Regions from separate parts of the Streptomyces sp. NPDC101151 genome, predicted to be linked through region 4. Evidence: riboswitches for the same ligand, from Rfam matches in the RefSeq annotation. Region 4 holds a riboswitch; each other region holds the start of a gene.
The links. A riboswitch is a leader RNA that binds a small molecule or an ion and turns the genes downstream of it on or off. The one in region 4 is predicted to bind cobalamin.
Positions count from the first base shown of each region.

Region 1: linked by a shared signal. The riboswitch ahead of ACIRU3_RS08995 ((2Fe-2S) ferredoxin domain-containing protein) and the one ahead of ACIRU3_RS35520 (ribonucleoside-diphosphate reductase subunit alpha) in region 4 are both predicted to bind cobalamin.
Region 2: linked by a shared signal. The riboswitch ahead of metE (5-methyltetrahydropteroyltriglutamate--homocysteine S-methyltransferase) and the one ahead of ACIRU3_RS35520 (ribonucleoside-diphosphate reductase subunit alpha) in region 4 are both predicted to bind cobalamin.
Region 3: linked by a shared signal. The riboswitch ahead of ACIRU3_RS14830 (cobalamin biosynthesis protein) and the one ahead of ACIRU3_RS35520 (ribonucleoside-diphosphate reductase subunit alpha) in region 4 are both predicted to bind cobalamin.

Region 1 covers NZ_JBIWPP010000004.1:124,008-126,973, reverse strand. The annotation lists gene lysA (diaminopimelate decarboxylase) at 1-274, opposite strand, end outside; gene ACIRU3_RS09005 (SAV_915 family protein) at 288-719, opposite strand; gene ACIRU3_RS09000 (universal stress protein) at 1,040-1,585, shown strand; gene ACIRU3_RS08995 ((2Fe-2S) ferredoxin domain-containing protein) at 1,739-2,194, opposite strand; cobalamin riboswitch at 2,255-2,377, opposite strand; gene ACIRU3_RS08990 (TetR/AcrR family transcriptional regulator) at 2,547-2,966, opposite strand, start outside.
Region 2 covers NZ_JBIWPP010000014.1:5,594-8,559, reverse strand. The annotation lists gene aceB (malate synthase A) at 1-14, shown strand, start outside; gene ACIRU3_RS24705 (3-hydroxybutyryl-CoA dehydrogenase) at 11-880, shown strand; cobalamin riboswitch at 1,063-1,286, shown strand; gene metE (5-methyltetrahydropteroyltriglutamate--homocysteine S-methyltransferase) at 1,439-2,966, shown strand, end outside.
Region 3 covers NZ_JBIWPP010000006.1:349,057-352,022, reverse strand. The annotation lists gene ACIRU3_RS14840 (anion permease) at 1-557, shown strand, start outside; gene ACIRU3_RS14835 (hypothetical protein) at 592-819, shown strand; cobalamin riboswitch at 1,070-1,211, shown strand; gene ACIRU3_RS14830 (cobalamin biosynthesis protein) at 1,311-2,255, shown strand; gene ACIRU3_RS14825 (cobyric acid synthase) at 2,252-2,966, shown strand, end outside.
Region 4 covers NZ_JBIWPP010000028.1:85,262-88,227, reverse strand. The annotation lists gene mctP (monocarboxylate uptake permease MctP) at 1-820, shown strand, start outside; cobalamin riboswitch at 1,121-1,258, shown strand; gene ACIRU3_RS35520 (ribonucleoside-diphosphate reductase subunit alpha) at 1,384-2,966, shown strand, end outside.

The sequences.
Region 1 (2,966 bases), on a different contig from region 4:
CCTCCTCCATCCAGTGCACCATCGCGCGGCACAGGAACGCCTTGGCGGCGTACAGGACTTCGGCGTCGGGGAAGGCGTGCCGGTAGGTGCGGCAGCGTTCGCGGACCTCGTCCTCGTCGACGACGTACACGGGCGTGCCGAAGCGGTCGGCGATCTCGGCGAGGGGTACGCCGCCCACGGCGAGGTCGCCCGGGTGGGGTTCGGCGGTGGAGGCGGGCCAGACGGACAGCTCGCCGGCGGTCGCGGCGAGTGCGGGTTCGTGGACGGTGGTCATCGTGTGTTCCCTCTCAGCCGAGCCACAGCGACAGCGCGGAGACGAGTGCGGCGGCGCCGGTCAGCCGGAGCACGCCGACCGCCTGCGGATCCCAGGTGCTCGGGCGCGAGCCGTGCTCTACGTGTGTCCGCGGACCGTGGGAGATGTCCTCGATGCGCGTCGGAGCCGGAGCGGTGAACTGGGGGTCGACCGTGACGGTGGTGACGCCGAGGGGTTCGGTCAGCGCGCGCAGCGCGGGTTCGGCGAGCCTGATCCAGGTCTGATCGGGGCCGAGGGTGGCGGTGAGGGCGCGCTCCGAGGTGAAGGCGACGGCCGTGCGGTCGCCGAGCGGTGTGCGGAACAGACGGGTCGCACACCCGGCAGCACCCGACCGGACCGGGACGTACAGGGGTCCGGCCGGGAACCGATCAGAGGGCTCCGGGTCGTCGCACAAGGGTTCTGCCATGGGATGCCTCCTGGAGGATCCGAGGTCGTTGACAGGCCGAACTGGAGGCCCCGGCCGGGAAGCGGACCGGGGCCAGGCGACGACGGTATGCCCGCGCACTCCGGTTCCCGGACGTCTCCTGACGGGATGCTGACGGTGATCGGGGCGACGCTGACGGGATGCTGACACCCCTGGCGCGAGCCTGGACACGGGCCGTCAGAAGGTCGCCAAGAACTGGCGCACGGGGCTGTTCGCGGGCCCGGGAAGGGAGTGGGATGGACGCGGCTTCAACAAGGACCGCCGGCCCGAAACCCCGGCGGCGAGTGAAGAACGGTGACGTGATGCACGAGTCCGACGCGCTCCCGGCCCCTCGTGTCGTGGTCGGGGTCAGCGGTTCACTGGGGAGTCTCACCGCCCTGTGCCGGGCCGCCGACGACGCCCGGCGCCGCGGGGCCGAGCTGTGGCCGGTACTTGCCTGGGAGCCGCCCGGCGGAGACCTGGCCGCCCGGCGCTCCCCGGCCGCTTCCTTCATGGTCCCGGAGTGGGAACGCCTCGCCCGGGAGAGGCTGCTCACCGCGCTCGGCGACGTGTTCGGCGCCGCCGGCCCGGCTGTCCCCATGCGCGCCCTGGTCGCCCGGGGTGTTCCGGGCCCGGCGCTGGTGCGGATCGCCGACCGCGAGACCGACGTCCTGGTCATCGGCGCCGGACGCCGCAGCCGACTGCACCGCGCCCTCTGCCCCTCGGCAGGCCGCTACTGCCTGGCTCACGCGACCTGCCCGGTCCTGGCGGTGCCACCGTCGCCCCTGGAGACGGAACTGGCCGCCGTGCACCGCCGCAACGCGCTCGGACTGCGCCTGGACACCGGGGACTTGGGGCGGACGGCGTAGGTCGTCCTGTCGTCGGACTCCCGCCGTCCGCCCGTGCGGCGGGAGTCCGACGTCAGGACCTGGCCTGCGCCCGCCTCCTCCTGGCCCTGCTCGCCCGCCCCGGGCTGTCGCCGGTCCGCGACCAGGACGTGCTCGGTGCCGTCCGGTCCGTTCTCAGCGAGGGCCGTCGACTCGGCGCCGCTCCCGGGAGGCCGTGGCGAGCCGAGGCGGTGTGAAGGCGTAGAGGTCGAGGATCTCCGGCAGCGGCGCGATGCCCGGGCCGCCCGCGCGCACCCAGGCGGTGATGTCCTCGGCCGCGTCGGGGTCGTTGACCAGGCCCAGCCACACCGGCCGGCCACCGGCTGCCCGGCCGGCGGCGGAGGGCTGTACGACGATGACGTTGGCCTGCTCACACACGTCGAGGCAAGCGGAGATGCGCACGGGCACCTCCGCACGCAGACGTGCGGTCTGCGCCGCGTGATCGACGCCTATCACCTTGGGACTGCCGCAGCAGCAGTCCCGGCACACGACGACACGGCACGGCACCGGGTCGGCTCTCTCCGGAGCCACCTCGTCCTTCTCCGGAGCCACCTCGTCGCCGAACGTCTCTTCGGCCGGCCTCTCGGGCATGCCGCACCACCCCTCCCCCGGGGAGATCCGCCCCGGTGTCCGTCGAGGAGGCGACCGCGTGAGTCTCCTGGCTCTCGGGTCGTCGCTCGTCCCGGCCTCCCCGCCCCTCTCGGGCAGTGGCCTGTCGGAACTCGCTCACCGATCACAGTGGCGGGACCGCGCCGGATTCACACCGGCTTCCTCGGATCGCCGTCGCCTTGTCAGCGATCATCATCCCATCGGCGGCCGCGCCTCCCGTCACCCGGTCGCCCGCCGATCGTGCTCGCGGCCACGGCGCCCCCGCCCCGTGTGCCTGAGCGCCGGAGGACCCGGAGGTGCGGGCGAACCCGGCGGGCGTTCGGCCGGCCCGTGCTCAGCGTTCGGCGTCCGCGCCCCCTCCGGTACGTGCCCGGTGCTCGGCGCCCGCGCCGTCTTCTGCACGGGTGCCGAGGAGTGCGGTGGTGAATCCGGCCAGCTGATCCCGGATCTCCTCGCGGGGCACGCCCTTCTCTCCGGCCAGGTGCTCGACGAGGTCGGCCCGGGTGGCGGCGAGCAGCGCGTGGGCGGTGAAGTCGCTGTCGGTCAGGCCAGGAATCCGCTCCAGCGCCTCCCGGAGCAGCGCGTGCCAGCGCTCGTAGTGTTCGGTCCGGTAGGGGCTGTCCGCGCCGGTTCCCTCCAGGGCCAGCGCGAGGCGGCGGTTGTCGAGCTTGAAGCACACGATGGCGTCGAGCAGGGCCGGTACGCGCTGATGCGGCGGGCCGGCGGGTCCGAGCGGCGGCGGACCCTCCTCGAC
Region 2 (2,966 bases), on a different contig from region 4:
AGACCCGGTCATGAGCGGCGGCATCCGGCGCGTCGGAGTGGTCGGCGGCGGCCAGATGGGCGCGGGCATCGCCGAGGTGTGCGCACGGGCCGGGCTGGACACGGTGGTCTGCGAGGCCGACGCCACGGCCGCCCTCGCGGCACGGGGGCGTGTGGCCTCCTCGCTGGAGCGTGCGGTGCAGCGGGGCAAGCTGGAGCCGGCCGCCGCGCAGGACGCCCTCGCCCGCCTGGTGTTCACCGGCGATCTGGAGGACCTGGCGGACCGGGAGCTGGTCGTCGAGGCCGTCATCGAGAACGCGGAGGCCAAGACCGAGGTGTTCGCCGCCCTCGACAAGATCGTCGAGGACCCGGCGGCCGTTCTCGCCACGAACACCTCCTCGCTCCCCGTCATGCGCCTCGGAATGGCCACCGGTCGCGCCGACCGGGTCGTGGGACTGCACTTCTTCAACCCGGTGCCCGTACTGCCGCTGGTCGAGGTCGTGTCCTCGCTGCACACGGCACCGGAGACCCTGGCCGCCGTCGAGGACTTCGCCGCACGCACGCTCGGCAAGACGGTCGTCCACTCCCGGGACCGAGCGGGCTTCGTCGTCAACGCGCTGCTCATCCCGTACCTTCTGGCGGCCGTCCGCATGGCGGAGTCCGGCTTCGCCACGGCCGCCGACATCGACACCGGCATGGAGCTGGGGTGCGCCCACCCCATGGGGCCGCTCCGGCTCGCGGACCTGATCGGGCTGGACACCGTCGCCTCGATCGCCGAGTCGCTCTACGACGAGTTCCGGGAACCCCTCCACGCCCCTCCCCCGCTGCTCCAGCGGATGGTCGAGGCGGGACTGCTGGGCCGTAAGACCGGCCGCGGGTTCCACGTGTACGGCCAGGACTGAGCAGCCTGGCACCACTGGGCTGAGGGGCCCGGACCGCACCCGCCGGCCGAGGGAACCGGCGGGTGGACGCAGGGGAAGGGCGGGGGCGCACAGGCGACGCCTCCCGTCCGGCCGTCCGTGCCCGTCGTCCATCCCACCGTCCGAATGGTGGAGTGGGACTCCGGCCGCTCGCGCCACCGTCTAGGCTTGCCGGTGCAGCTGGTTCGCCCCGTCCGCCAGACGGGACGCGTCGTAAGAGGGAACCCGGTGGGAATCCGGGACTGCCCCGCAGCGGTGAGCGAGAACGACCGCCGTCATACGCACTGGGCCCGACGTACCGGGCCTGGGAAGCGACGGCCAGTAGGTGTCCTCCTCGGTGAGGACGTGCCCGCGAGTCCGAAGACCTGCCATCTGCCCGTGTGCGAAGCACTCGTACGCGGACATCCCGGTGACCCCGAGGGCGGGTCGGCGAACACACCGCACGGACGGCCACCGGTCGCTGCCGTCCGGTCCGTCACCCCTTCGCGCTCTCGTCCCGTCCCCGGGATCTCAGGGATCAATCTCGCGAAGGAGATCTCCGTGACCACCAAGCCCGCAGCCGCGGCAGCACGGGCCACCGTGTACGGCTACCCCCGCCAGGGACAGAGCCGGGAACTGAAGAAGGCGATCGAGGGCTACTGGAAGGGCCGCGTCACCGCCGCCGCCCTGGGCGCCACCGCCACCGAAGTGCGCCGTACGAACTGGCGGCAGCTCGCGGACGCCGGCATCGGCGAAGTGCCGACCGGCGACTTCTCGTACTACGACCACGTGCTCGACACCACCGTCATGGTCGGCGCGATCCCCGCACGCCACCGGGAGGCCGTCACCGCCGACCCGCTGGCCGGGTACTTCGCCATGGCGCGCGGCACGCAGGACGCGGCGCCGCTCGAGATGACCAAGTGGTTCGACACCAATTACCACTATCTCGTGCCCGAACTGGGTCCGGACACGGTCTTCTCGGGCAACTCGGCCAAGCAGGTCGCGGAGTTGCAGGAGGCCCTCGCGCTCGGCCTGACCGCGCGGCCCGTGCTCGTCGGTCCCGTCACGTACCTTCTCCTCGCCAAGCCCGCGCCCGGCGTGCCCGCGGACTTCGACCCGCTCACCCTGCTCGACCGACTGCTTCCGGTGTACGCCGAGGTCCTCACCGACCTGCGCGCGGCAGGCGCGGAGTGGGTGCAGCTGGACGAGCCCGCGCTCGTCCAGGACCGGACACCGGCCGAGCTGAACGCGGCAGCCCGCGCCTACCGCGACCTCGGTGCCCTCACGGACCGGCCGAAGCTGCTCGTCGCCTCCTACTTCGACCGCCTCGGCGACGCCCTGCCGGTACTCGCCAAGGCCCCGGTCGACGGCCTCGCCCTCGACTTCACCGAGTCGGCCGCCGCCAACCTGGACGCGCTCGCGGCCATCGGCGGGCTGGCGGGCAAGCGCCTGGTCGCCGGTGTCGTCAACGGCCGCAACATCTGGGTCAACGACCTGGAGAAGTCCCTCGCCACGCTCGGCACCCTCCTCGGCCTGGCAGACCGGGTGGACGTGTCGGCCTCCTGCTCCCTCCTGCACGTCCCCCTCGACGCCTCGGCGGAGCGGGACATCGAGCCACAGATCCGGCGCTGGCTCGCCTTCGCCCGGCAGAAGACCACCGAGATCGTCACGCTGGCCCGCGGGCTGACCCGCGGCCCGGACGCCATCGCCGCCGAACTGTCCGCCAACCGCGCCGACCTCGCCTCCCGGGCAGGCTCGCCCATCACGAGCGATCCGGCCGTCCGCGCCCGCGGCGCCGCCGTCACCGATACGGACGCCCGCCGTTCCCAGTCGTACCCCGAGCGGGCCGCCGCCCAGCGCTCCCACCTCGGCCTGCCGTTGCTGCCCACGACCACCATCGGCTCCTTCCCGCAGACAGGCGAGCTGCGCACCGCCCGTGCCGACCTGCGTGCGGGCCGGATCGACACGGCCGGCTACGAGGAGCGGATCAGGGCGGAGATCCAGGAGGTGATCGCCTTCCAGGAGAAGGCCGGCCTGGACGTCCTGGTGCACGGCGAGGCCGAACGCAACGACATGGTCCAGTACTTCG
Region 3 (2,966 bases), on a different contig from region 4:
ACATCGGCGGCTGGCGCATCATCCGCACCATGGGCAAGGGCCTGACCGACCTCGAGCCGCGACAGGGCTTCGCCGCCCAGACCAGCGCGGCCACGGCCATCCTGGCCTCGTCCCACCTGGGCTTCTCCCTCTCCACCACGCACGTCGTCTCCGGCTCGGTGATGGGTGCGGGTCTGGGCCGCAAGGGCGGTGTGGTCCGCTGGTCCACCGCGACCCGCATGTTCGTCGCCTGGGCGCTCACCCTTCCGGCCGCCGCGCTGGTCGGCGCACTCGCCGAGTCCGTCACGGACCTGGGTGACTGGGGCACCGCGGTCGTCGCCGTCTTCCTCGTCGCCGCCAGCGCGGGGATCTGGAAGATCTCCCGCCGTGAGGTCGTCGACCACACCAACGTCAACACCGTCGACGACAGCGTGGAGCCGGCCGGCGTGGTGACCACCGCCATCGCCGCGGTGACCCCGCCGCCCACGGGCACCGTCACCGAGGACCTGTCGGCCGTGATCCCGGCTCCCGCCGCCACCGACCCGGCTCCGGCGACCCCGCCGGCCGCCGCGGTCTGACCCCGAGCATCCGGAAACTGAAGGAAGCATCCCCATGAAGATCGACTGGGCGGCCCTCGGCTCCGTCTTCGGCGTCAGCCTCGTGGTGACCGTGGGCCTGGTGGCCCTGTTCACCCTCGGCGTCACCGGCCTCTCCCGCCGCGAGAAGGCCGCGGCACAGGGCAACTCCGCGGCGCTTGCCGTGACGGGTGCGTACGTGGCGTTCGCGGCCTGCGCGGCCGCGGTGGCGTACGGGATCTATCTGATCGTGGCCAAGGCCTGAGGACCTCGAGTCTCACCGCCCGCCCTGTCCGTGGCCGCCCTGTCGGCGGTGCGGGCAGGGCGGACTCATGTTCCACGGTCAGCGGACCGCCCCCTTGCGGATGCTCACCGTCCGTGAGCACAGGGGGAAGCGCCGAATGCCCCCCGCCACGAGGGGAATTCGGCGCGATCCGGTCATTCCGCGGCCGCCGATGTACTCGCGATGTGGGCCTCAGCACAGTCCGGCGTCCCAGGTCAAAGGCAAGTTGACGGCCCTTCCGGGTGCGTGGTGGACTGCCCGGGCCATGTACGGCGGCAAGAGAGGAAGCCGGTGCGAATCCGGCGCGGTCCCGCCACTGTCACCGGGGAAGGAATCCCGGGAGCCAGGAACTCTCACCGCCGGTCTCGTCGAACCAGGGCGTGGACACCCTGAGTGAGGACATATCGCCATGCGCGGCTGCCTGTTGAGGTTCAGTAACCGGACCATGCCGGCCCCCACGGCCGGCTGAGCCGATGGGTGCCGATCGCTCCTACGCGTACGGTGCCGCCGTCGGCCTTCTCGGCGACCTTCTCCTCGGCGATCCGCACCGCGGGCATCCGGTGGCCGCGTTCGGGCGGGCGGCCGCGGCCGTGGAACGCGCGCTGTGGCACGACCACCGCGGCTGGGGGGCACTGCACACCGCCGTGTGCGCCGGGGGTGCCGCCGGCCTCGGCGTCGTCGCCGAACGCGCCGTACGCCGCTCCCCCGCCGCCGCCGTCGCGCTGACCGCCGCCGCCACCTGGGCCGTGGTCGGGGGCACCTCGCTGGCCCGGGAGGCCCGCACGATCGGGCGCGCCCTGGCGGCCGGTGACGTGGCGTCGGCCCGTGAGCGGCTGCCGCATCTGTGCGGCCGGGATCCGCAGGCCCTCGACGCGGACGGGATCGCCCGGGCCGTCGTCGAGTCGGTCGCCGAGAACACCTCCGACGCCGTCGTGGGCGCGCTGGTGTGGGGTGCCGTGGGCGGAGTGCCGGGGCTGCTCGGGTTCCGGGCCGTCAACACGCTGGACGCGATGGTGGGGCACAAGTCGCCCCGGTTCCGGCGCTACGGCTGGGCCTCCGCCCGTCTCGACGACCTCGCCGGGTGGCCCGGGGCACGGCTGACCGCCGTGCTCGCCACCGCGGCCGGACCCGACCCGCGCGGCGCCGTGCGCGCCTGGAAGGCCGACGCCCGCAGACATCCGAGCCCCAACGCCGGGCCCGTCGAGGCCTCGTTCGCGGGCGCCCTCGGTGTGCGGCTGGGCGGGACGCTCTCCTACGGCGGGCGCGTCGAGCACCGGCCCGTCCTCAACGGGGACGCCGGGCGGGCCGTCCGGGTCACCGACATCGACCGGGCCGTACGGCTCTCCCGCCGCGTGGGCCTGCTCGCGCTCGGCGTCACGGTCGGCGCGCGCCACCTCATGAAGGGACGTGGAAAGTGAACGGTGGTCTCCTCGTCGCCGGCACCACCTCCGACGCAGGCAAGAGCGTCGTGACGGCCGGGATCTGCCGGTGGCTGGTGCGCCGGGGCGTCAAGGTGGCGCCCTTCAAGGCGCAGAACATGTCCCTCAACTCGTTCGTCACGCGGGAGGGCGCGGAGATCGGGCGGGCGCAGGCCATGCAGGCCCAGGCCTGCCGGGTCGAGCCGACCGCGCTGATGAATCCCGTGCTGCTCAAGCCGGGTGGCGAGCAGAGCAGCCAAGTGGTGCTGCTGGGCAAGCCGGTGGGCGAGCTGAGCGCACGCGGGTACCACGGCGGGCGCCAGCAGCAGTTGCTCGGCACGGTCCTGGACTGTCTGGCCGAGTTGCGGGGCACATATGACGCGGTGATCTGTGAGGGGGCCGGTTCACCCGCGGAGATCAATCTGCGGCGGACCGACATCGTGAACATGGGGATCGCGCGGAACGCGCGGCTGCCCGTGCTCGTCGTCGGCGACATCGACCGCGGCGGCGTCTTCGCCTCCTTCTTCGGAACGGTCGCCCTGCTCTCGCCCGAGGACCAGGAGCTGGTCGCGGGGTTCCTGGTGAACAAGTTCCGCGGCGACGTCAGCCTGCTGGAGCCGGGGCTGGACATGCTGCACGGGCTCACCGGGCGGCACACCTACGGCGTGCTGCCCTTCCGGCACGGGCTCGGCATCGACGAGGAGGACGGGC
Region 4 (2,966 bases):
CATGTACCCGCACTCGATCACCGCGACGCTGTCGTCCAGGAGCCGTGAGGTGATCCGGCGCAACACCACGATCCTGCCGCTGTATTCGCTGATGCTGGGCCTGCTCGCGCTGCTCGGCTTCATGGCGATCGCGGCCGGGGTGAAGGTCACCAACGGGCAGCTGGCGATTCCGCAGCTGTTCGAGGACATGTTCCCGGACTGGTTCGCGGGCGTGGCCTTCGCGGCGATCGGCATCGGCGCCCTGGTGCCCGCGGCCATCATGTCCATCGCGGCGGCGAACCTCTTCACCCGCAACATCTACAAGGACTTCATCCGGCCCGACGCCACGCCCGAGCAGGAGACCCGGGTCTCCAAGCTGGTGTCGCTGCTGGTGAAGGTGGGTGCGCTGGTCTTCGTCCTGACGATGGACAAGACGGTCGCCATCAACTTCCAGCTGCTGGGCGGCATCTGGATCCTGCAGACCTTCCCGGCCCTGGTCGGTGGCCTGTTCACCCGGTGGTTCCACCGCTGGGCGCTGCTCGCCGGCTGGGCGGTCGGAATGATCTACGGCACGTTCGCCGCGTACGGGGTGGCCTCGCCGACCCAGAAGCACTTCGGCGGCTCCGCGAAGGAGATCCCGGGCATCGGTGAGATCGGTTACATCGGTCTCACGGCCTTCGTGCTGAACGTCGTCGTCACGGTGGTCCTGACCTTCGTCCTGAAGGCCGTGAAGGCCCCCGAGGGCCTCGACGAGACCAGGCCGGAGGACTACACGGCGGACGCCGGCGACGCGGGCGTCGAGGTGGAGCTTCCGCCGGCCACGGCAGGCGCCGGTCACTGAACCGCGCCCGAGGGGCACGGGCAACCCCACGCACCCCGCAGCGGGCCGCCGAGCACCACGGCGGCCCGCTGTTCGTGCCCGCCCGCCGTGGGGCCGCCGTCCGCCCAGCGCCCGATGCGCAGCGCCCCACCGCATCGGCGCCCGGAGGAGCCACGAACACCTCGGCCCCGTTCGCACACGCGCGCGGAACCGGAACCCCGTCCCCCACCTGGACGCCGTCCGGATCCCCACCTACGAGTTGACACTCTGAAGCCGCCGCAACACGCAACAGACACAACATCTGGGGGTGACACCACAGCCCGGCACTAGATGTATGCTCGTCCTCGCTGTCGTCGCAGGGGAATCCGGTGCGAATCCGGAACTGTCCCGCAACGGTGTACTTGCGTGTATCCGCACGCCTGTTCAGTCCGAGGACCTGCCGGCAGCGCGCGCCCGGCCGTCCGGTCCGGGTGCCTCCAGACGTCCGGGCTTCGTGGAGTGGGCCGGTGGACGCGACGCCGTGCGCGCTCGTGCTGCCCCCTGCCCTCCGCCAGGCCCCCGTGCCGAGCGAGGGAGAGCCCCACGTGACCATCGCGCCAGCCGAACCGGCTTCAGCCATCCAGGCGACGCAAGCCCCGGTGGACACCGACGGTCCCGGTGCCGCGCTGCTGCGGACCCTGACCGAGCTGACCGCCGACCTCCCCGACGCCGACCCCGGCCGCGTCGCCGCGGCCGCGCTGCGGGGCCGCTCCGCCCGGGCGGACGAGGCGGAGTTGCGCGAGCTGGCCACGGAGGCGGCCGCCGGCCTCATCTCCGAGGACCCCGCCTACTCCCGGCTGGCCGCCCGGCTGCTGACCGTCTCCATCCGCGCCGAGGCCGCCTCGCAGGGCGTCACGTCCTTCACCGAGTCCGTCGCCGTGGGGCACCGCGAGGGCCTGGTGGCCGACCGCACGGCGGAGTTCGTGCGGCTGCACGCCGAGCGTCTGGACGCGCTGGTCGACCGGACCGCCGACGACCGCTTCGGCTACTTCGGCCTGCGCACCCTGCACAGCCGCTACCTGCTGCGGCACCCCATCACCCGCAAGGTGATCGAGACGCCCCAGCACTTCATGCTGCGCGTCGCCGCGGGCCTCGCCGAGGACGACACGGCCCGCTCCGTGGACGAGGTCTCGGCGCTGTACGGGCTCATGAGCCGCCTCGACTACCTGCCTTCCTCCCCCACCCTCTTCAACTCCGGCACGCGGCACCCCCAGATGTCGTCCTGCTACCTCCTCGACTCCCCGCTGGACGAGCTGGACTCCATCTACGACCGCTACCACCAGGTCGCCCGCCTCTCCAAGCACGCCGGCGGCATCGGTCTGTCGTACTCCCGGATCCGCAGCCGCGGTTCGCTGATCCGCGGCACCAACGGGCACTCCAACGGCATCGTCCCGTTCCTGAAGACCCTGGACGCCTCGGTCGCCGCGGTGAACCAGGGCGGCCGACGCAAGGGCGCCGCAGCGGTGTACCTGGAGACCTGGCACTCCGACATCGAGGAGTTCCTGGAGCTGCGCGACAACACCGGTGAGGACGCCCGCCGTACGCACAACCTCAACCTGGCCCACTGGATCCCCGACGAGTTCATGCGCCGGGTCAACGCCGACGAGCAGTGGTCGCTGTTCTCCCCGGCGGACGTGCCGGAGCTGGTCGACCTGTGGGGCGCGGAGTTCGACGCCGCCTACCGCAAGGCGGAGGCGGACGGGCTGGCCAAGAGGACCATCCCGGCCCGCGACCTGTACGGCCGCATGATGCGCACCCTCGCGCAGACCGGCAACGGCTGGATGACCTTCAAGGACGCCTCCAACCGCACCGCCAACCAGACGGCCGAGCCCGGCCATGTCGTCCACTCCTCCAACCTCTGCACGGAGATCCTGGAGGTCACGGACGACGGGGAGACCGCGGTCTGCAACCTGGGGTCGGTCAACCTCGGCGCCTTCGTGAGCAACGGGGACATCGACTGGGAGCGCCTCGACGAGACGGTCCGCACGGCCGTCGCCTTCCTCGACCGCGTGGTCGACATCAACTTCTACCCGACCGAGCAGGCGGGCCGCTCCAACGCCAAGTGGCGCCCGGTGGGCCTGGGTGCGATGGGCCTGCAGGACGTCTTCTTCAAGCTGCGTCTGCCCTT